2 regions of the Ruoffia sp. FAM 26254 genome follow, and region 1 is predicted to be linked to the other one. Evidence: predicted binding sites of a transcription regulator. Region 1 holds the regulator's gene; the other holds the start of a gene.
The links. The regulator NrdR, encoded in region 1, represses ribonucleotide reductase genes. The targets are predictions, from matches to a motif close to ACACNATATATNGTGT.
Positions count from the first base shown of each region.

Region 2: ACEN3Z_RS09210 (vitamin B12-dependent ribonucleotide reductase) is a predicted target of NrdR. The motif match lies at 9,456-9,471, and genes of this name have one in related genera.

Region 1 is NZ_JBGQQY010000034.1:5,630-17,131, reverse strand. Features, by position in the region: gene ACEN3Z_RS08435 (hypothetical protein) at 134-337, opposite strand; gene dnaI (primosomal protein DnaI) at 349-1,278, opposite strand; gene ACEN3Z_RS08425 (hypothetical protein) at 1,278-2,729, opposite strand; gene nrdR (transcriptional regulator NrdR) at 2,713-3,213, opposite strand; gene coaE (dephospho-CoA kinase) at 3,235-3,831, opposite strand; gene mutM (DNA-formamidopyrimidine glycosylase) at 3,846-4,682, opposite strand; gene ACEN3Z_RS08405 (ABC transporter permease) at 4,821-5,453, opposite strand; gene ACEN3Z_RS08400 (ABC transporter ATP-binding protein) at 5,450-6,217, opposite strand; gene ACEN3Z_RS08395 (ABC transporter permease) at 6,210-6,845, opposite strand; gene ACEN3Z_RS08390 (glycine betaine ABC transporter substrate-binding protein) at 6,988-7,872, opposite strand; gene polA (DNA polymerase I) at 8,143-10,806, opposite strand; gene murC (UDP-N-acetylmuramate--L-alanine ligase) at 10,885-11,502, opposite strand, start outside.
Region 2 is NZ_JBGQQY010000041.1:6,810-18,311, forward strand. Features, by position in the region: gene ACEN3Z_RS09175 (AI-2E family transporter) at 1-341, shown strand, start outside; gene ACEN3Z_RS09180 (CtsR family transcriptional regulator) at 561-1,028, shown strand; gene ACEN3Z_RS09185 (ATP-dependent Clp protease ATP-binding subunit) at 1,041-3,521, shown strand; gene ACEN3Z_RS09190 (AEC family transporter) at 3,885-4,826, opposite strand; adenosylcobalamin (AdoCbl) riboswitch at 4,970-5,118, shown strand; gene ACEN3Z_RS09195 (DUF4430 domain-containing protein) at 5,211-5,615, shown strand; gene ACEN3Z_RS09200 (ECF transporter S component) at 5,612-6,148, shown strand; gene ACEN3Z_RS09205 (cob(I)yrinic acid a,c-diamide adenosyltransferase) at 6,219-6,809, opposite strand; gene ACEN3Z_RS09210 (vitamin B12-dependent ribonucleotide reductase) at 6,824-9,421, opposite strand; gene ACEN3Z_RS09215 (hypothetical protein) at 9,786-10,139, shown strand; gene tadA (tRNA adenosine(34) deaminase TadA) at 10,273-10,788, shown strand; gene ACEN3Z_RS09225 (uracil-DNA glycosylase family protein) at 11,037-11,502, shown strand, end outside.

The DNA of each region.
Region 1 (11,502 bases):
CCCTCTCTGAAAGCATTGAGTTTACAAAGTTGTCTTCATGTAAAGTCGTTTATTCATTTAAGGGCTTTTCACTTCCTAATGGCAGCAAAAGCTATATCATATTTATATCATGACTTTTATTGAATTACAAGTCCTATTTTCGCTTACCAAACTGAGAAAGCGTCACCAAGCCAGCACCTGTAATAAAAATACCCAGAAGCATTGGAAAGGCCAATTGTGTTTGTCCTTCTCTAAAATAATAGATGAATAAGACGATTACTTGAATGGCTAAGGCGATTCCAAAATAAATCATGAGTAGTCGCTTTTGTTTGAGTTCTTCTTCAGGATTACGGTTCAAATCATCCCTCCTTATCTATTTATATGTCTTAAGTTCTCTCCTGTAAGGGAGACTTCTTTTGCTAGGAAACGAATTCTTTCCATAATTCGCTTGGCTTTAATTGTTTCGTTACCACCATCTCTTGAGTGAGCTAAGTGGCTTTCGATCTCTTTTAAGTTAAAGTTCGACGAGAAGAATGTAGGTAATGACTCCTTCATACGGTATTCAAGAATGGTCGTCAATACTTCATCACGTACCCAAACGGTATTGGCTTCAGCTCCGATGTCATCAATAATTAGGATATCGACCGACTTCACATCTGTTAACACTTGTTGTGTTGAGTTATCCACAAAGGTTGATTTAATCTCCGTTGTAAAAGTTGGATAATGCATCATCGTCACACTTTTATTCAACTTCACCAGTGCATTGGCTAACGCACCCAGTAAATAAGTCTTCCCTACACCGAATTCCCCAGAAATGTATAAGCCTTGAGCACGATGTGGGTTCTTCTTGTACTCATCTAAAAAGCTGATCACTTCGGCTAAAAGTTGCTTACGCGACTCTGTATTGGCATAATACTCAGTCAAGGTTGCTTCTCTAACATCCGCAGACATCATTCGGTTGTCTAGTAAACTTCTTTGTTGCTGCTTCTCTTTGTTGTCATAGTAGGCCTTCGTTGGTACATATGACACATCGATGTAATTATAATTCAAGAACAAAACTGGTTTAAAACCAGGGTTTTGTCCTTGTTCTCCTTTTCTTAATAGATCCATTTCCCGTGCGAATTCATTCAATTTAGAAAGCGAATTTTCAATTATTTCTTGAGAAATGGCCTCTTCATGCTGGTTCACAAACGCTTTGACATCGGGATGATTTAAGACATAATCGACGGTCGCTTTATAATCTGCTTGAAACTTTGGATCTCTCGTAAAGCGAGTCAGTATTTGATTAATTTTTTGCACTATGAATCACCTTCTTCCCCTATTAACTCATTCAGACGCTTACGCATCTCATCTTCACTATATTGCGGTTGAGATGCAGTTTGAGGAGTCTCTTGTTGTTGCTCGGACTGTTCCTTATCCTTCATCCAAGATGGAATAATCTCTTGATGCTGGGATTGTCCACGTTTCTTGTAATTCGAACGGTTTTCTCTTTGCTTCTGTTCGATTTCTTTCTTCTTGCGTTGTTCTTTCACATATTGCATCGCCTTAGGGATATTCGTTAATTCCTCTTGTTCCCATTCACTCGCTACACGTTGCAATTCGCCTTTATAAATATTCGGTCTGTCGTTAATCACTAAAAGATAGTAGATTAAAAAGTTCACAACATGTTCGCTTAAACGTGTTTTTTCTGCTAAATCTCTAATATAAAAATGCTCTGAATCGGTTGCGAAAGTTTTTTTGGCTTGCTTCATCTTATTCAAGAATGCATTACTCGGCATTTGTTCACACGAAATCACCAATTGAACCGCTTCTGGCGCTAATTCAGGATGTTGCGCTTTTAATTGTTGTCTGCGGTCTTCTACTTCTTCTTTCGAATACATTCGAGACGTTCGGTTCGACTTCGTCCTTGGCTCAAGTTGGTCTTGTTGCAAATTCGATTGCCAATTCGATTCAGCTTTTTTATTTTGTCTTTGAGCAATTTTCTTCAAGTCATTTAAATTTACATTTCCGGTAGTTTTATCCATAGCTAAGTATACTAGATTAGCTAACTCGCTTTCTGTATTGCCGTAAATATCATGGATCGCATAAATCTGTTTTTTCAATTCTTCAGATAATTCTGAATGGTTTATTCCTTCAGAAATTAAATAAGAAATAAAACGACTATATTCTAAACCAGGTGCATAATTATGCACTTTATCTGGTTGTTCGTCAATAACTTTTGTAGCAGCTTCATTGACTTGAATAGGATATAACGCCTTTTGAAAGGTGGACGTCTCCTCAGCATAACGATCCTCATCAATCGCTTCTACAGTTAAAAGTGTTGTTAACTCTTCGTAGTCTTTCTCGCCCAATTGATTTAATAAAGCTGTACTTAATAAAGCATCTTGGAAAAAGGCTTGATTGAGTAGGGGCAACTTTAAATCATAGAGAATTGTTTGATGTACGGGATTCGAATTTGATTTCATATCGCGATATGTTCGCATTAAACCGACAGCCTCGAGTTTTATCCGTGCTTCGTTCAATTCTTTAATACCAATGTTCAAGTGAAGTAGTAAAATTTGATGACGTAATGATCTGCGACTATCCAAGTGAACAGTTGTTGGCATTGACATTAGCGTTAAGTATAGACCCATACTTTCTGGACCGATAATTGGTTGATATAAATGAGTTAAACTTTCTAGATAATTAGCTGAAATATCTGCTTGCCCTTTTAAAACAAAGGGTTGAAGCGGATTAATGGTTAGGCTCATCTTGATCTTGACCTTCCTCAATCTGTGATCCATGCTTACCTGCCATAGATTCTAATTCTTTCATGAAACTCTCACGCGATTGGAATTCACGGTAGACACTCGCAAAGCGAATGTAGGCAACCTCATCCAATTCCATAAGAAGAGGCATGACGTATTCCCCAATACGGCTTGTCTCGATCTCTTGGTCAGCGTCATCTCGAATGGACTCTTCCACTTGATTCACAAGTTCATTCATCTGCTCCACCGCAATCGGCCGTTTTTCCGCACTTCGAACAATGCCTCGCATTAATTTATCTCGATTAAATTCTTCACGCGTACCATCGCGTTTTACTACTAGTAATGGTGATTGCTCGATTCGCTCATGAGTATTGAAACGAAAGCCACATTGTAAACATTCTCTTCTTCGACGAATGGATTGACCCTCTTCTGCCGGACGTGAGTCAATCACTTTGGATGACTGACCCTGACATTTAGGACATTGCATTGAACATACCTCCTTAAGTAATTACTTGTTATTCTCTGCTTTTAATAGTTGATCGATTTGTTTATGAGTCTCTTCAGGTGTGTTTGAATTATCAATCACGATTTCGCTCCATTTGGCCTTATCTTGAATCGATATTTGATTGCTAATAAGTTGGCGTGCATCTTCTTCACTCATTAGATTCCGCTTCATTAAGCGTTCTAATTGAATGTCTGAGGAGACGTATACAAGCCAGACAGCATCCGTTGGAATATCTATATCCACTTCATAATACAAAGGAATATCCACAAAGATCAGTGAATGACCTTCTTCTTTATATGCCGCCATTCTCTCTTTGGATTCTTTAGAAATTATCGGATGTAAAATCTGATTGAGTTTCTCTTTACTCGCTGCGTCATTAAACACAATATTGCTTAAAGCTTTTCTGTTTAACGTTCCATCTTCTTGGATAATACCTTCACCGAAATTTTCTTTCAGACGCTCTAAGCCGATAGTGCCCTTTTCAACCACAATACGACTAATAATATCTGTATCAATCACTGGATACCCTTGCTGAATTAAGTACTTTGAAACCGTGGATTTACCAGTAGCGATACTTCCTGTTATAGCAATAGTTTTCATGCGTTTATCTCCTGTTATAATCTTTGGCAAACGGGACAAAAGTGCGTCCCTCTTTGGGCTAAGCGGATTTTCTCAATGGGACTTTGACACCGGACACAAGGCTCTCCGGTCTTACCATATACTTTTAATTCGTTCTGATAGCGTCCTGCTTCTCCAACAGTATTGCGGTAACTTCGAATCGTTGATCCACCAAGTTCCACTGCCTTACTCATTATATTAATTATAGCATGATACAAGGTATTGATTTGTTTATCTGATAGTTGGAATCCGGCTGTTTGTGGATGAATCTGCGCTTCGAATAGGACTTCATCCACATAAATATTTCCTAAGCCAGTTACTATCTTTTGTGATAACAAAGCCGATTTGATAGGTTGCTTTGACTTCTCTAATTGATCTTTGAAGTCCTCTAAATGAAACTCTGCTTCCGTTGGTTCTGGACCAATCTTTCGTTCGGCAAAGAATGCTTCAATTAAATATTTTGGAACATACTCCATTCTACCAAATTTCCGTACATCATTATAATGTAATTGGCTCTTGTCATGAAATTCAATGATGACATGCGTATGTTTGTCTTTTGTTAACGGTACTTCCTCTTCAGGAAAATAAAAATACTTCCCTTCCATCCGCAAATGAGACACTAAATAACTTTCGGGGAAACGGAATAATAAGTATTTACCTCGTCTGTCCACCGATAATATGGTCTCATCAATTAATGGTTGAAGAACATTTGGATTCTCTTCAAATTGAACAACAATCCGCTTCCAAAAGACGTTAATATTTTTAATTTTTTTACCTTTGACTAATTTGTCTAAACCTTTTCGATTTACTTCAACTTCCGGTAACTCGGGCATGCAAGCACCTCTTTCTACATATGATAATTATAACAAAATTTCTATATACTTTGGACATAAAATACCGAATAATATTAAAATACCCAAATGCTTTCACATTTGGGAGTACTTAAGTAATTTCAGTCTTTTATGAGCAAATTAACCTTCCAATTCATAGTTTCTTAACGCAAATTTTTCAATCTGTTTTAGGATAAAGTTGCACGCAATACATAATAAAACCGTCAAAATCATCCCCCAAAGAATTTGAACCATGTCTTGTGTTCTTAAACCTGAGAAGAGAATCGTTCCCAAGCCTCCAGCATTAATTGTCGCACCTATGGTCGCAATTCCGATACTCGAAGTCATGGCAAGTCGAATCCCACTAAAGATTGCCTTAGAAGAAAGTGGCAGGTAGATTCGAAAGAATAATTCTTTATCTGTCATTCCCATCCCGATAGCTGCTTCCACAATCATAGGGTCAATTTCTTGTATTCCTGTACTAAAGGTCCGCAGCAAAATATATTCACAGTACAATGTGAGGACAATCATAGCCGTATCTGCGCCTAAGCCTGTCACAGGAATTAATAGCGCAAACAAAGCATAACTTGGAACGGAATATAAAGCAGAGAAAAAGTAAGTCAGTCGCTTTAACCATCTTTGGTTATGAATTAAAGTGTAGATAATCACGCCAGCAATCGCAATGGCGATGAGTAATGAGATGGTCACAAGTTGCAGATGTGTTACTGTCGCATCAATAAGACGGTCACTATATCGAACTAAGTAATCGATCATATTAACTCACTCCATAATGATTCTTCTTCGCGAACCGTATCTAATAAACTATTCACGAATGCACCTTTTGGATTTTTTATAATATTTTGAGGTGTATCGTATTGTTCAATGCGTCCTTTATCCATAATCATTACTCGATCGCCGAGTAAGAAGGCTTCATTGATGTCATGTGTAACGAATAGGAATGTTTTACTGTCTAATTCTGCATGGATTGCTTTAATTTGTGACTGCAATTCTTTACGGGTAATCGCATCAACAGAACCAAAAGGCTCGTCTAACAACATAATTTGAGGATTGGCTGCGAGTGCACGTGCCACGCCAATACGCAGTTGTTGACCACCGGATAATTGCTTAGGATATCGGTGTGCATATTCGGTATACGGCAATTGAATTAAAGCCATTAGTTCAGTTACGCGTTCTTTAATCTTTTCTGGTTCCCAGCCAAGTAATTCTGGCACGGTAGCAATATTCTTTTCAATCGTAATGTGTGGGAAAAGTCCAATTTGTTGAACAACATAGCCGATTTGTCGGCGCAATTCGATTAAATCATACTCTTTAATTTCTTTATCATTGATTTCAATTTGACCACTGTTTGGTTCGATCAAGCGGTTGACCATTTTTAAAGTCGTTGTCTTACCTGACCCAGATGAGCCAAGAATCGTTATGAATTGACCTTCTTCAATATTAAATGACAAATCTTTGATGATTTCTTTGTCACCAAAAGATTTGTTGATGTTTCTGAATTTTATCTTAGTCTTAGCCATGGTTCTCCCCCACTTTCTCTATTAATAAATCCATTAAAGCCATACTTAATAGTGATAATAATGCCACTGTTCCCCCACCGATGACTAATAAATCCATTCGGTAAAGTCCAAGCCCAGTAAAGATTAACGTTCCCAGCCCTCCGGCTCCGATATAGGTTGCTAAAGTTGCACTGGCAATAATTTCAACTAAGGCTAGTTTAATTCCATTTAAAATGTAAGGCGCTGCAAGTGGAATTTCAATCCGGTTACGTAATTGTTTCTGGTTCATTCCAATGCCCCGAGCCACTTCTATAGTGATCGCTGGAATTTCATTAAAGCCAAGAATCGTATTCATAATAATTGGCGGAATGGCCAGAAAAGTTAACGCAATCAGTGCCGGTAATTCTCCCACCCCTATGATTGGTATTAAGATGAATAACACCGCTAGACTCGGTATAATACGCAGTAATTGCGAAGACGTTGTTAAGACCTCACCTACCTTCTTATTTCGGTAACTAAAATAACCTAAGGGTATGCCGATACATATCGCAATAATTAAGGCTATTAGACTTAGTTTAATATGTTGGACCAAATATCCGGTGAACTCACTAGCGTCTGTTTGAAAGTATTCAATGATTTGTTTAAGCAAGCAATTCCCTCCAATTCTAATTTGTTGTCGCATCTTCTGTATAGTTTACAGGATTTAGACACTTTTCCCAAAATACTTGTTTCCAATAAAAATACGCAAGTAGAGAGCTTTCTTCTACTCGCGTAAAATTTGTGTGCTTGGTTTATTGAATCGAATGATAGTATTCTTCCGCAACTTCCATATAGTCTCGCCCCTCAATATCAACGCTAGCATTCAGAGCAACAACGGTTTGTGTATCTAGTGTTGCGTTAATGTCATTAATAATAGTTTCAATATCAGGGTTCGCTTCGAGTACATCTTGGCGAACAATCGGCACTAAATTATAGGGTGGCCAGAAGTTTTGGTCATCTTCTAACACTTTATACATATCAGTATTCGATAATTGCCCTTCAGTCGTGTAAGCAGGTGTCGCATCTGCTTCATCACTACTTAAGACTTGATATTTTAAGCTATTATCATAGACAGTGATTGATTCAAAATTGAATTCACCGTAGACTTCCTCAAGTCCTTCTAAGCCGTCTTCTCGTTCTTCGAACTCACCTTGAGACGCAAAGCGAATGTTTTCAGCATTTGCTTGTAAATCACTGATTGTATCAATACCGTATTCTTCAGAAGCAGCGGTTGTAATTGCGATACCTTGTGAATCGTTCGCTGGCGCATATTCAAGTGTCGTTAACTCGCCACCTTCTTCGTAAGCATTACGAATTGTTTCAGCAACACTATCAGGATCTGTATCCATCGGTAAGTTGAAGATACTTAATAAGGCTGTCCCAGTATATTCTGGATACAAATCAATTTCTGCATTTTCAATGGCTTGTGGAATCACTGAACTTGCGATACTTGGTACGCGCTCGACTGAGTAACCATTCTCTTCTAAAGCTAAGGCGTAAATTTCACTCACGATCAGACTTTCAGTGAAGTCTTTTGATCCAATTTTTATGTTGTCACCTGAAGCGCCGGAAGAACAACCGACAAGAACTAAGCTGACTAAGACGAGTAAGATCATTATATTTTTTGCTTTTTTCATACTTCGACTCCTTTTATGAAATTAGGTGATTGGCGTTGAAATTTTCGCCACTTTCACCGTAGAGACTGTGATCAATTTCAATAAACAGTAATTTAATTATAGGATAATCCTAGCTATCAAGCAATTGATTGAACTTCAGGCGAAATTATTATAGATTGCTCTCGTTAATCGCCACATCAGAAACACTTTTTTTATTCTTCCTGTTAACACTGGGAAAAACACCAAAAAAAGACCCTCACCCTATTAAGAGTAAGAGTCTAGTATTCAATATTATAGTTCGTACCAATTAATCCCTTGGTTATAGTCAACTTCTAAAGGTACGTCTAAATTTGCAGCGTGTTCCATAATTTCTGGTACGAGCTCACTTAAGCGTTCCATCTCCTCTGCAGGTGCTTCTAAGATTAACTCATCATGCACTTGTAGTAAGATTCTTGCTTGAAGTCCTTCATCGTCAATGGCTTTTTGTAGACGAATCATCGCAATTTTCAAGATATCTGCTGCTGTTCCTTGTATTGGCGAGTTCATCGCTGTGCGTTCTGCAAATGAACGGATATTGAAGTTACTTGCCTTAATGTCAGGTAAGTATCGACGGCGATGGAATAATGTGCTGACGTAGCCATCTTCTCGAGCTTTTTCAACAATGTCAGCCATAAATTTTTGAACACCTGGGTACATTTCAAAGTAACGTTCAATGAATTCTTTTGCTTCAGGTCTTGGAATATTTAAGTTTTGTGATAATCCGTAATCACTAATTCCATATACAATTCCGAAGTTTACAGCTTTAGCTTGGCGACGTAAGTTACTATCAACATCTGACGTCGATTCTAAATTGAATACACGTCTTGCAGTAGCCGAGTGAATATCTTCACCCGCAATAAAGTCATTCGTCATATGTTCTTCTTTACTGATATGCGCAAGTACACGGAGTTCAATTTGCGAATAGTCGGCACCAAATAATTGCCAACCTTCTTCTGAAGGAATGAAGGCTTGACGAATTTTACGGCCTTCTTCTAAACGTACCGGAATATTTTGTAAGTTTGGATCCGCACTACTTAAACGACCCGTTTGCGTTAAAGTTTGGACGAATTTCGTATGGATCTTCCCATCTTCTTTAATATATCCTGGTAGGCCAGCTAAGTAAGTTCCTTGAAGTTTACTGATAGAACGGTAATCAAGAATTTCTTGAATAATGGGATGCTTATCTAACAGTTTTTCAAGAACGTTGGCAGCTGTACTGTAGCCTGTTTTAGTCTTTTTAATGACTGGTAAGCCCATCTTATCGAATAGAATTTCACCTAACTGTTTTGGTGAATTCACGTTAAATTCTTCACCCGCATATTCGTGAATACGAGCTTCCATTTGTTTTAATCGTTCGATTAATTCTTCGTTCTTCTCTTCTAATGTTGCGCCGTCTACTTTAATTCCGGCAATTTCCATTCGAGCTAGAACACGTGCCACTGGCACTTCGATGTCTTCGTATAGATCATCCATCTCTAAATCAACTAGACGAGTACGTAATGGCTCTACTAACGCATCCAATGCTATGGCTTTACTTGCGACATGGTTTACGGTTACCTCTGTGTCTTCTGCTAATTTTCGCTTAGCACCTTTTCCGTAAACCATCTCGTCTAACTCAACATTCACTGGTACTTCTAGCGCTCTGACGACATTCGCAATCTCGTCCATATGATTCGCTTCAACGAGGTAAGCCGCAATTAAAGTATCAAATATGATTCCTTTTAATTGAATCCCATAATGACTTGTTAAGACTTCATCTCGTTTTGAGTCGAATAAAATTTTATCAACTGACTCATCTTCTAGCCAAGCTTTGAAATTCGTTTCATTTAAAGCGACAGATGCCTCAGCAACATAAACCGTATTCGCAACTTGATCATACCAAGAAACATATAAAACATCATCAAAATGATAATTGTCCCCAATAGTTTCAAAGTATACTGCTGTTTGTTTAGGTAAAATATCTTCTGTGATTGCATCTACAAACTGTACGTCGTATTCAAGTTGTGGTTCGTCCGATTCAATCGCTGTGATATCGACATCTGACGTCGCTTGAAGTTCAGTCAAGAAACTATTAAATTCCATTTGACGGTAAAATTCAACGAGCTCTTCAATATTCTTCCCTTCATAAGTGATGTCGTCAATCCCGATTTCAATTGGCGCTTCCAATAAGATTTCAGCTAATTCTCTACTCATGAACGCTTCTTCTTTTTCATTGGTTAAGTTTTCTTTCATCTTAGATGGTTTTAACTCATCAAGACGCTCATACAATTCTTCGACAGAATGATATTCTTTGATTAATTTAATGGCCGTCTTCTCACCGATGCGTGTGACACCTGGGTAATTATCCGATGGGTCTCCCATTAGACCTTTTAACTCAATAAACTGCTTTGGCGTCACTCCGTATGTTTCCATCACTGTCTCTGGCGTATAAGCTTCTAATTGGCTCACACCTTTGCGGGTAATATACACCGTGACGTTGTCTGTGGCGAGTTGAATTAAGTCTTTATCTCCAGAAATAACAATAACTTCATCATGCGAATCTGCTTGATGCGATAGTGTTCCAATCACATCATCCGCTTCATAATGCAAGATATCATAGTGTTTCATTCCGTATGCATCTAATAAGACTTTAAGATAAGGCATTTGTTCTTTGAATTCACTTGGCGTTTTTTGTCGCCCGCCTTTATACTCTTTAAACATATCCGTTCTGAATGTCACTTCACTTTTGTCAAATGCGACTAATATGTGTGTCGGTTGAAATTGTTCCATGACACTGTCTAACATTCGATGAAAACTATAAAGTGCATTCGTGTGTAGACCTGATTTGTTCTTAAAACGGTCTAAATCTAAGATTGAATAAAAAGCTCGAAAGGCAAGACTACTTCCGTCAATTAACATAATTTTACGTTGACTCATTGAATATTCCTCCATCTTTAATTATTAAGCACAAACAGCCAACGAATTCTAACTCGTTGGCCGCTTGTTGTTTCTATTCTATAATCGGTTCGGGCTTAAGTTAGCATATGCTTTCTCAAATTGACGAGAAAGTTCATCAATGTCTCCTGCGCCCATGAACAGGAATACTGCATCTTTATAACCCATTAATGGTGATAAGTGATCCGTTGAGATGATTTCAACATTTTGATGGATTAATTTCGCAAGGTCTTCAATGGTTACTTCCCCGTTCGCTTCACGCGCTGAGTTAAATATCTCTACAAGATACACTTTATCCGCTAAAGAAAGCGACTCTGCAAACTCATTCAACATCGCCACCGTTCTAGAGAACGTATGGGGTTGGAAGATTGCGACAATTTCACGATTTGGGTAGCGTTGTTTTGCTGCATCAATGGTTGCAGCGATCTCAGATGGATGATGTGCATAGTCATCAATGATTGTTAAATCTTGAATTTGACGTGCTGAGAAACGACGTTTCACGCCAGCAAAAGTTGCGATATGTTCTTTAATATCTTCTGCTCTAAAGCCTTCTAAATAAAGCACTGTAATGACTGATAAAGCATTTAAGATATTGTGCTCACCAAAGACTGGAATCGCAAATCTTCCGAATACTTCCCCGTCAATGACAACGTCGAATTCAGACCCTTCAACAGTTCG
Region 2 (11,502 bases), on a different contig from region 1:
TAATCTATCTCATTTTCGTTATTGTTGTTCAACAACTCGAAGGAGATTTGATCTATCCGCGTGTGGTCGGTGATTCAATCGGCCTTCCAGGTATGTGGGTCTTAGCAGCGGTAACTGTCGGTGGGGGCTTGTTCGGAATTTCAGGGATTTTACTTGGGGTACCGGTCTTTGCAACAATCTATAAACTATTTAGTTTGGATATAAGCTACCGTAAACAGATTCGGGAAGAAGCCAAAGAGCGTTCTCTAATGAATGAATATGAAGAAGAAGGCTTAAGATTGAAACCCTTTGAAGCCCTCCGTCATAAAATATTGACACCAGAAGATATTCAAGATATTTAAACAAAATGGAGCCCTGATGTCTATCTAAGATAGATTTAGGGCTCTTTTTCAATTCAAAATGTTGATTTTTTAATAGATATGCTATAATGGTCAAAGAAGGTCAGAAGACACATACTCACTTCATTAAAGTCCTCTTTCCTTAAACTGAATAGTTGTCGAGAAAGTCTTTTTATTATATAATAGTCAAAGATAGTCAATGTTAGTGGAAGGGGGATCATAGTGGCACAAAGAAATATGTCGGATATTATTGAAGCTTATTTAAAAAGCTTTTTGAAAAATAGTGAAAGAATTGAAATCAAACGAAGTGATATTGCAGAACAATTTGATTGTGTACCTTCACAGATTAACTATGTTATTAATACACGCTTTACTCAAGAACATGGCTATATGGTAGAAAGTAAACGAGGTGGTGGGGGCTATATACGGATTCTAAAAGTTGAGTTAGTTGATGAAATCGACGCCCTTGACGATATGATCCAAATGATAGGACCGCGTATAAATCACCGCAGTGCAATCAATATTATTGAAACATTAGTCAACCATAGTATAATGACAGAACGAGAAGGCGCATTAATACTATCAGTGATTGATAAAGCATTACTACAAACAATCTCGTTACATGAACAAGAAGCAAGAGCTTTGATTCTGTCGAAGTTTTTAGAACAATTACGAATTACATATAAATAAAGAGGTGAAAGTATGTTTGAAGAATTATTTACTGAAAGTGCTCGCCAAGTAATGATTTTTGCTGCTGAGCAAGCGTATTACTTAAGACATCAGGCTGTAGGCACAGAACATATCTTATTAGGTCTAGCTCGTGAAGAGTCAGGTATTGCCGGAAAAGCTTTACGTGGCATGGGTGCAGATTACCAAACGTTACTAACTGAATTAGAAATTATTCACGGTAAAGTGAATGCTCCACGTATGCAAGGGGATATTGTTATTCCATACTCACCACGTGCGAAGAAAATTATTATGAATGCATCGAATGATGCGAAACGTTTAGGTGTGCCAAAAGTTGGAACAGAGCATTTATTACTAGGCATGTTAAAAGAAGAAATTTTAGCAACAGTTCTATTAAAGAACTTAGGTATCGACTTAAATGAATTAAGAAAAACAATCTACGAAATGGTTGGTGTGAACGATTCAACAGGACGCGTTCAAAATAGCCGTCGTGGACGTCAAAAACAACAACAGCAACAAAATGGAGCGACAAGTTCGACAACACCAACTTTAGATTCACTTGCACGTGACTTAACACAATTAGCGCGTGACGGGAAGTTAGATCCAGTGGTTGGACGTGCGAATGAAATCCGTCGTATCATACAAATTGTTAGTCGCCGTTCAAAAAATAACCCCGTATTAGTTGGGGAGCCTGGTGTTGGTAAAACGGCAATCGCCGAAGGTCTAGCAGAACGTATTGTATCTGGTGGAGTGGCTGAAAACATTGCTAACAAACGTTTAATGATGTTAGATATGGGTTCACTTGTTGCGGGAACGAAATACCGTGGTGAATTCGAAGAACGTATGAAGAAAATCATTGAAGAAATTACTGAAGATGGTAATACAATTCTCTTCATTGATGAGTTACATACATTAATTGGGGCAGGATCAGCCGAAGGTGCTGTTGACGCAGCAAACATCCTGAAACCAGCATTAGCTCGTGGAGAAATTCAAATCATTGGTGCAACTACTTTAGATGAATATCAAAAACACATTGAAAAAGATGCAGCCTTAGAACGTCGTTTCTCTAAAGTTCAAATCGATGAGCCAACTCAACAAGAGTCTGTTCAAATTATTCATGGACTTAAAGAACGTTACGAAAAACACCACAATGTAGAAATTACTGATGAAGCGGTCGAAGCAGCGGTTAAATTAAGTACACGTTACTTAACTGAACGTCGCTTACCAGATAAAGCCGTTGATTTAATTGATGAGGCCTCAGCTAAAGTACGTATTGATGCAACGACGCACAGTACAAACTTAAGCGACCTTGAGAAAAAATTAGGCGAATTATCCGATAAAAAAGAAAAAGCTATCTTAGCCCGTGATTTTGACACTGCAGCCAAAATCCGTGAAGAAGAACAAAAAGTTGAAACTCAAATCGAAGCAGCTGCGAAAGCAGAAAGCAAAGATAAGGGTGAAGGTGAAGCAATTCTTAAAGTGAGTCCTGAAGATATCGCAGAAGTAATTACTATTTCAACAGGTATCCCAGTAAAACAATTAGATGCTGCCGAATCAAAACGTCTTGTTCACTTAGAAGAAGAGTTGCATGAACGTGTTATCGGTCAAGATGATGCTGTTGTATCAGTATCTAAAGCGATCCGCCGCGCATACAGTGGCTTGAAGAGTCCTAAACGACCAATTGGGTCATTTATGTTCTTAGGCCCAACTGGGGTAGGTAAGACAGAATTAGCGAAATCTTTAGCTTCATCTATCTTTGGTAGCGAGGACAATATGATCCGTGTGGATATGTCTGAATACATGGAAAAACACAGTGTGTCTCGTTTAGTAGGTTCACCTCCAGGATACGTTGGTTATGATGAAGCAGGTCAATTGACTGAGCAAGTTCGTCAAAAACCTTACAGTGTGATTCTCTTAGATGAGGTTGAAAAAGCCCATCCAGATGTATTTAACATGTTATTACAAGTATTTGATGATGGTCATATGACAGATGGTAAAGGGCGTCGTGTCGACTTCCGTAACACAATTATCATCATGACTTCGAACATGGGAGCAACAGCTCTTCGTGATGACAAATCAGTCGGATTCGGTGCTGTGGACTATACAGATGACTTCAAGGCAATGGAAGCACGCGTTATGGAAGAAGTAAAACGTGGATTCCGTCCAGAATTCATTAACCGTATTGACGAAATTATTGTCTTCCACCCATTATCTAAAGATCAAATTAAAGAGATTGTTAAATTACAAGCGCAAGATATCATCAACCGTCTACATGATCTTGAGATTGAAGCCCGTGTAACAGAGACAGCTCTAGAAATTATTGCTGACGCTGGCTTCGATCCAGAATATGGAGCAAGACCAATCCGTCGCGCAATTCAAAAACAAATAGAAGACGAGTTAAGTGAAATGATGCTAAGTGGAGATATCAAACTAGGTGATAACATCACCATTGGTGGCCGCCAAGGAGCAATCAATATCAATAACCGTTCTAAATAATACAGATGAATCGTGTCGGTGAGAGGAATCTCGCTGACACGATTTTTTTCTGTGACAAGAGCCAAACAGCAAGTCCATTTGTCTTGAGTTAGCTCAACTAAAGGCAAACGGGGAATCCATTTGTCTTGAGTTAGCTCAACTAAAGACGAACGGCGAATCCATTTGTCTTGAGTTAGCTCAACTAAAGCCAAACGGCGAGTCCATTTGTCTTGAGTTAGCTCAACTAAAGACGAACCGCAAGTCCATTTGTCTTGAGTTAGCTCAACTAAAGACGAACCGCAAGTCCATTTGTCTTAAGATCCAAAAAGCATAAAAAACACCAAACTTCAGAAAAGTCTGGTGTTTCCTTGATAGCCCATCGTATTAGAAATAAGCTAAATTCTTTAAAATCATAATAAACACAACAAGCGAGAACATTGAAGCGACCGTTGTGAAGACAACAATTTGGTTTGCTAAATCGCCATCACCGCCGGCGACAACTGCTTGAGCATAACTAGATACAGCCGTTGGTCCAGCCGTCGCGATTAAGACTGATATTAAGTCAGCTCCACGAAAGTCTAATAAACCACCTGCAATAAATAAAGCAATCGTAGGAATAATTACTAATCGTGCAAGAACAGTTCCGTAAAGAGACCAGTCAGCATCCTTTAGTTTACCAAAGTTAAACGTTCCACCCATAACAATGAGTGCAAGCGGCGGCGTCATACGTGTTAAATTTCCCATCGTCGTTTCAATCACATTAGGGAACTTGAATCCTAATACTGCAACAATTACCCCTGCGCAAGTAAAGATAACCATTGGGTTAGTCAATACTTGTTTAATTGTTCGTTTCAATGAGAATTTCTCATCAGTATAAATTGAAAAAGCAATTACAGAGAAGATATTATTTAAAGGCACAATGGTTGCTAGAACAATCGTTACCATCCCTAAATTTTCTTGACCGAGTAAAGCTATTCCCATTGGTAAACCGAATAAAATCGCGTTTGAACGAATCGAACCTTGAAGAATGACCCCTCGTTTTGCATTTGATTTTTCGAAAATAGGTACAATAAAAGCCAAAATAATAAATGCAACAATAGCAAAAATAATGTTAAAAGATAAAGTTAACCCATTAAAATCCGTCGCAATATTCGTATTATAAACATTTGAGAATAAATTCAATGGCAGTAAAATAGAAAAAATCGCTTTATTAAACTGAGCATAAGCGTCTTGTTTAATGAAACCTGCGCGTGTAAAAAACTGACCTAAAGCCATGTAAAGCATCATTGGCATGACTGCATTGAATCCGATCATAAAATTGTCCAATCAATTAACTCCTTCGTCTAAAAATTTGCAATCAAAAAATGCGAATATAAAGATTATAATACTCAATTCATCATTTGACCAATTATTTTTACTGACAATTAACTTGCATTGTCCTTCATTAATAATTATTATAAAGAGAGATAGATACAAATTTAAAGTAGTTTGAATATGGAAGTTCGGTTAAATTCCGAGACGGTCCCGCCACTGTAATCATGCGAAAAGCATGGAGTCAGATCTTTATTCAAGCATACTTATCCGACATACTATTTCGAGGCAAAATAGTGAGTGATATCCGATCCATTCGAATAAACCCATGCTTTTCTCTCCAAATAGTTTGAAGTGAATACTGTCATCTGTCACAAAATCATATGGGAGGCATTTAGAATGAAAAAATGGTTACTATTATTAGCGTCAACTTTAGTATTAGTTGGTTGTGGTGAAACGACACAGACAGAAGAAGTTACTTCAACACCGGTTGAATCAAGTGAACAAGCGGTATTAGCTGAAGTGACTGTATCAGTAACAGTTGATGGAGAAGAAATTGACGAAGGCGAACAAGTTCTAGAAGTTGAAGAAGGTGCGATTCTATTAGATGTGATGAAAGAGCATTATGAACTTGAAGAAGCTGACGGCTTTATCTCTGCAATTAACGGATACGAACAGGATGAAGAGGCAGGGAAATACTGGTTGTTTGACTTAAACGGAGAGATGGCTGAAGTTGGAGCGGCTGAATTAGAGTTATCAGACGGTGACTTAGTCGAGTGGAAACTTGAAGCCTTCGAAGGATGAGTAAGTATTTCACAGTTAAGCGTCTAGCAGTACTGGCCTTACTGACCGCTCTGTGTCATATTGGGCGAATTGCCTTTCAATTTATACCAAATGTACAACCTGTCACAGTGATTTTAATAATTATTACTTTAACGATGGGAACTTTGGATGGACTCCTAGTAGCTATCACTTCGATGGTCATTTCGAATATGCTACTTGGAATGGGTCCTTGGACACTTTATCAAATTATGGCCTATGGCATCATTGTATTACTTACAAGTGCTCTAAAGGCTTTATACAATCGATTAAAGGACCATCAGAGTGCGCGAAGAGTAATCTTTGCGCTGTTCGCTGGAGCGACTGGATTAATTTACGGGTTTGTTATTTCACTATTTTCATCACAAATGTTTGGTGTCGTTAATTTCTGGGTTTATTATGCCCAAGGGATTACATTTGATTTAATGCATGCGGCTGGGAATGTGGCCTTCTTTTTAGTGCTGGAGCCGACACTGGTGCCAATTATTCAAAAACGATTTATAACTTCAAAAGGATAACGAATAGGAGACTTTGCAACTGTAACACATAAAAGAGCCATCAGAAATTTTTCTGATGGCTCTTTTGAAATTATTTTGGTATATCTTTTTTTGTCAATTCAGTATGGAAGACACGTCCGCTTCGTTCATACAAGACGTCTTCGACACCAGCTTGGCTATTGGCCACACGTGCTAGGGCAAAGAGGTAATCAGATAGACGGTTAATAAACTTTAATACATGCTGATTAATCGTCTGTTCTTGTTGCAAGCTAACAATCCGACGCTCGGCGCGTCTTGTAACGGTGCGTGCAAAGTGAAGTTGAGCAGCGAGTTGTGTTCCACCTGGTAGAATAAATGATTCAACTGTTGGAGGGATCGGTGCATACTCGTCGATGCGGCTTTCTAACCAAGTTACCAGGTCTGCATTCGTACGATATGGATACTTATCATGTTTTTCGGGTGTTGCTAAGTCATTGCCGCAGTCGAATAAATAGTGTTGAATGCGCATGAGCTCTTCTTTCATATCACTAGGCGTTTCTTCTAAAGCAACAATCATCCCGATAATACTGTTTAATTCATCCACCGTTCCGTAAGCCTCGACTTGTTGGCTATCTTTATGAACAGACTTTCCACCGATGATGCGAGTGGTACCGTGATCACCTGTCCGTGTGTAAATTTGCATAAGTATACTCCTTATTATAAACCGCAGCGTAATTGTGCGTTACAGTTAGTACATGTATTACATCCACCAATATCTTGAACAATTCCACTACGACAAATTGGGCAAGTATCTCCGATATCTGAACCAAAGACAACGTCATCTGTATGCCCTTGTGTTTTAACGTGCTCTGACTCAGCTAGGTCAACTAATTGTCTTAATTCGTTACTGTCATCAACGATACGGGCCTCTTTCATTGGGAATAATTCGATATTTTCTGCTTCATTCTCTTCAGCCGCAAGTGTTAATACTTGTGAGTCACGAGACCCGTCCACATAGACCGTTCCACCTTTAGCGCCACCTTTGTATAAGCGTTCGTAAATACTTTGAACTTGGCTGACTTGGTAACCTTTAGGTGCGTTTACAGTCTTAGAAATTGAACTATCAACCCATCTTTGGATCGTTGTTTGAACATCAACGTGTGCTTCTGGCGCAAGTGACATAGCTTCAACGAAGAACTCTGGTAAATTTTCAGCGTCTGCTTCTGGGTGTGCATCAAGATATTCTTGAACAATTTCAGCATTCACTTCGATAAATTTACCAAGTCGTCCACTACGGAAGTATTTGAAAGCAAAGTAAGGTTCTAATCCAGTTGCTACACCAACCATTGTTCCTGTACTTCCAGTTGGAGCAACAGTTAATAAGTGTGAATTACGAATACCGTGTTCTAAGACACCTTCACGGATATGATCCGGCATTTTTTGCATGTAGCCTGTTTGAACGAATTTTTGACGAAGAACTTGAGTTTCTTCATCATTTTCGCCGATTAGAAATGGGAAACTGCCTTTTTCTTTTGCTAAAGCAATCGATTCTTCGTAAGCAGATACTGCGATTGTTTTGAATACCTCATCAACAATTTTGTTTCCTTCTTCTGATCCATAAACGTGTTCAGTATAGATGAGTAAGTCAGCTAAGCCCATAACACCTAGACCGATACGACGTTCGCCCAGTGCTTGTTTTTTATTTTCTTCTAGGAAATACGGCGTCGCGTCAATCACGTTATCTTGCATACGTACACCAGTCTTCACTGTTTCAATTAATCGGTCAAAATCTACGGTATGCGTATCTTTGTTGACCATGTTCGCTAAGTTAACTGCAGCTAAGTTACATACCGAGTAAGGTGCTAAAGGTTGTTCACCACATGGGTTTGTCGCGACAACTTTTTGACCGTATGCTTTCGCATTTGTATCATTATTCGCGTTATCGATAAAGAAGATACCGGGTTCAGCTGAATATGTTGCACAAATATTAATTAACTTCCAAAGCTCTTTGGCTTTGATTGTACGGTAATTTTTGATGCCGTAGCCTTTATCTGCCCATTCACGCACATCACCGTGGTCTGGCCATTCAGTATTATAAGCGACCATTTCAGCTTCAGTGTAATTTTCAACATCTGGGAATCTTAATGTCCAGTCCCCATCTTGGTCAATAGCTTCCATAAAATCATCAGTTAAAGTCACGGAAATATTCGCTCCTGTTAAGAATTCTGGGTTATTCACGCTATAAGTTCCGCCATCACGTAGTTTAGCTTGAGCATCTTTAATGTTTTGCTCTGAAAAGCCACCTAAACCTGGCATTGTTTTGTAACGAACGATATTTTCGTACATCGTTACTTCAGCTTGGTTTAATGGTGTGAACTTCAGTTTTTCTTTTGCTAATGTTTTAATCTGTTCGTCATCAGTTTGTTCGATTAAATATTGTAGAACGCGTGGGTTTTGCATTTTTGAGATAATAAATTCAATAATATCTGGATGCCAATCAGCTAACATAATCATCTGTGCACCACGACGGCTACCACCTTGTTCTACAAGATGTGTCAGTTGAGCGATGTCATCTAACCAAGAAACTGAACCAGATGACTTACCGTTAACCCCGCGAGCTAGAGTGTTTCTAGGGCGTAGTGTTGAACCGTTCGTTCCGACACCACCACCACGGCTCATAATCTCCATCACTTCTTTACGGTGATCTGAGATACCTTCACGTGAATCTGGAATGAAAGGCATCACATAACAGTTAAAGTAAGTTACATCAGTATTTGTTCCTGCCCCGTAAAGCACACGACCCGCGGGAACAAAATTCATTTCTTTCAATTGTGTATAGTATTGACCATTTAATTCTTCACGTTTAACTGTATCTGTTTCAACATCCGAAAGACCTTTGGCAGTACGCTTTGCGATCTGTTCATAATAAATTTCTAACGGTTTATCAATCGTTTCGATTTTGCGAGTGACAAGTCCGGTCTTTTGTTCAGTTTCATCTTCTAATGAACCACGGTATTCTTCTTCAATCCAAATAAGGACTTCGTTGTTAGCCGTATCAATGGCTTGCACAATCCCAATCCCTCTCGCTGGGTATTTAGGATCTGCTTTAACCGTTAAGATAACGAGGTCTCCAACCGCTAACGTTGATTTAGCCGCATCTTTAAATGAGTAACGATCTAACATAACCATTCTTGAAACCCCGCTGTGCGTAATATTCATATCGCTTGTCATAGGGAAGATTTGTGGAAATGCTTCGATAGCTTTATTTAATTGTTCTTTGTTCCATGTCACATGTTGATGTGTTGTTTGAGTCATATTTATATTACCCCTTTGTGAAAATGTTCCGTTAGCACTATATATTGTGCTGCTACTGTATTCTAACCCAATATATCGTATTTATCCAGAGTAAACTAAGAATCAAATTTTTTTGTTCGCCTTTTGTTCGCGCAAATCTTGCTAGATAAGGGTAAGCGATATTAAATAAATTTTCAACTATAAATTTTAAAATTAAATTTACTACAATAACGTGTTCTAATAGTATCTTACCGCAATATAATATAAAACATTGCGTTATAGCAAGTCGCTTTAATAGGTTGTGATAGCGTTTTATGCTATAATATACTTATCATTGAATATGAAGATGTTATAAATTTATATAGCATAAAAGGAGGAATTTTAAATGAGTAAAAAAAGAAATAATGTGTCACTTGGCTTAGTATTACTTGGTTCAGCTGCAACAGTTGCCGGAATTGCAGCGATGATGTACTACAACGATGACGTGCGTCATAGAGTTGAAGGTGTTGTGAACCGTGAGCGCGCTAAATTATTTGTAAAACATAAATTAAATGGTTCAGATAGTTTAGTAAATGCTGTTGATAACTTAAGTGATTCTGAAGTAAATACAATCGTTAAGTTAGCAAGTGGTGCTGGAAACGTTAAAGACCAAGCATCTGATGCATTCTCTTCAATTATGGATCGTGCAAAAGACATGTCTTCTGACGTGACTGACCGTGTTCAAGAGTATTTTGAATAATCTCTAAAAGAGTTAATAAATCCGAGTGAATCATGTACACTGAAGAGTGAAGTGGTTTGCTCGGTTTTTTGTGTGAAAAATAATTGAAGCTGTGCATAACGAATGAAAAGATATAAATATTACGAGGTGAAATATGTTAGAGGCAATTGAAATGGAAGAAGCGGTGCGATTAGAGCATGAAAAGTGGATGGAAGAAGCGATAAAAGAAGCGCTAGTGGCTAAAGAGAAGGCAGAAGTCCCGATTGGCGCGATTATCGTTAAAGACGGTGAAATTATTGCCAGAGGGCATAATGTCCGTGAGTTGGAGTTAGATGCTACAGGTCATGCAGAAATTAAGGCCATTCAGGCCGCGAATAAAGCGCTTGATGCCTGGCGACTGGAAGGGACAACAATGTATATCACATTAGAACCTTGTCCAATGTGCGCGGGAGCCCTTATCAATTCACGGGTAGAGAATGTAGTATACGGAGCAGTGGATCTAAAAGCTGGTTGTGGTGGAACACTCATGAATCTATTGGAAGACGAGCGGTTTAATCACCAACCTCAAGTGATTAAAGGAGTTTTAGCTGAGGAATGTGGACAACTTTTAACCAATTTCTTTAGAGAATTACGTGAAAATAAGAAAAAAATAAAGTTATCCACAGATTGATGTGCATAACCCCCATAAAAACGGGAACATCTGTTCAAAACTCTCGACTATGCACAGAAAAATGACTTATCAACAGACTTATGCACAGACTGAGCTGTTGATAACTACCTAATTGTTGATAAATTGAAGCATTAATCACATATTTTAATAGAAATTACCCTATAATGATAGGATTTGGGGCTGTATTTTTAACATAAAGTAAATTGTGGACAACTTGTTAATTAAATGGAAGGATGACAAACAGTATGATGGATAAGATCTATCAAGAAATCATGGAAGATGAATTGAATCGAGCCTATACTGAACGCGGGGTACCACCTTTATTCAAAGCGCCGAAAGAAGCAACAATGGCGATTATTGGCCAAGCACCAGGACGTAAAGCGGAAGAAACGCAATTATTCTGGAATGATCCCAGTGGGGACCGTTTGCGGGAATGGATGGGACTGACTCGTGAACAGTTCTATGAATCAAATAAAATTGCTCAGCTACCTATGGACTTTTATTATCCAGGTAAGGCTAAGACTGGGGATGTTCCGCCTAGAAAAGAGTTTGCACCGAAATGGCATCCACGTATCATCGATGAGTTACCAAATCTGAAGACAATTCTGTTGATTGGAAATTACTCACAAAAGCATTATCTTAAAAAAACACGTCAACGAAATTTAACAGAGACTGTTCGCCATTATGAAGATTACTTGCCAGAGTTCTTCCCAC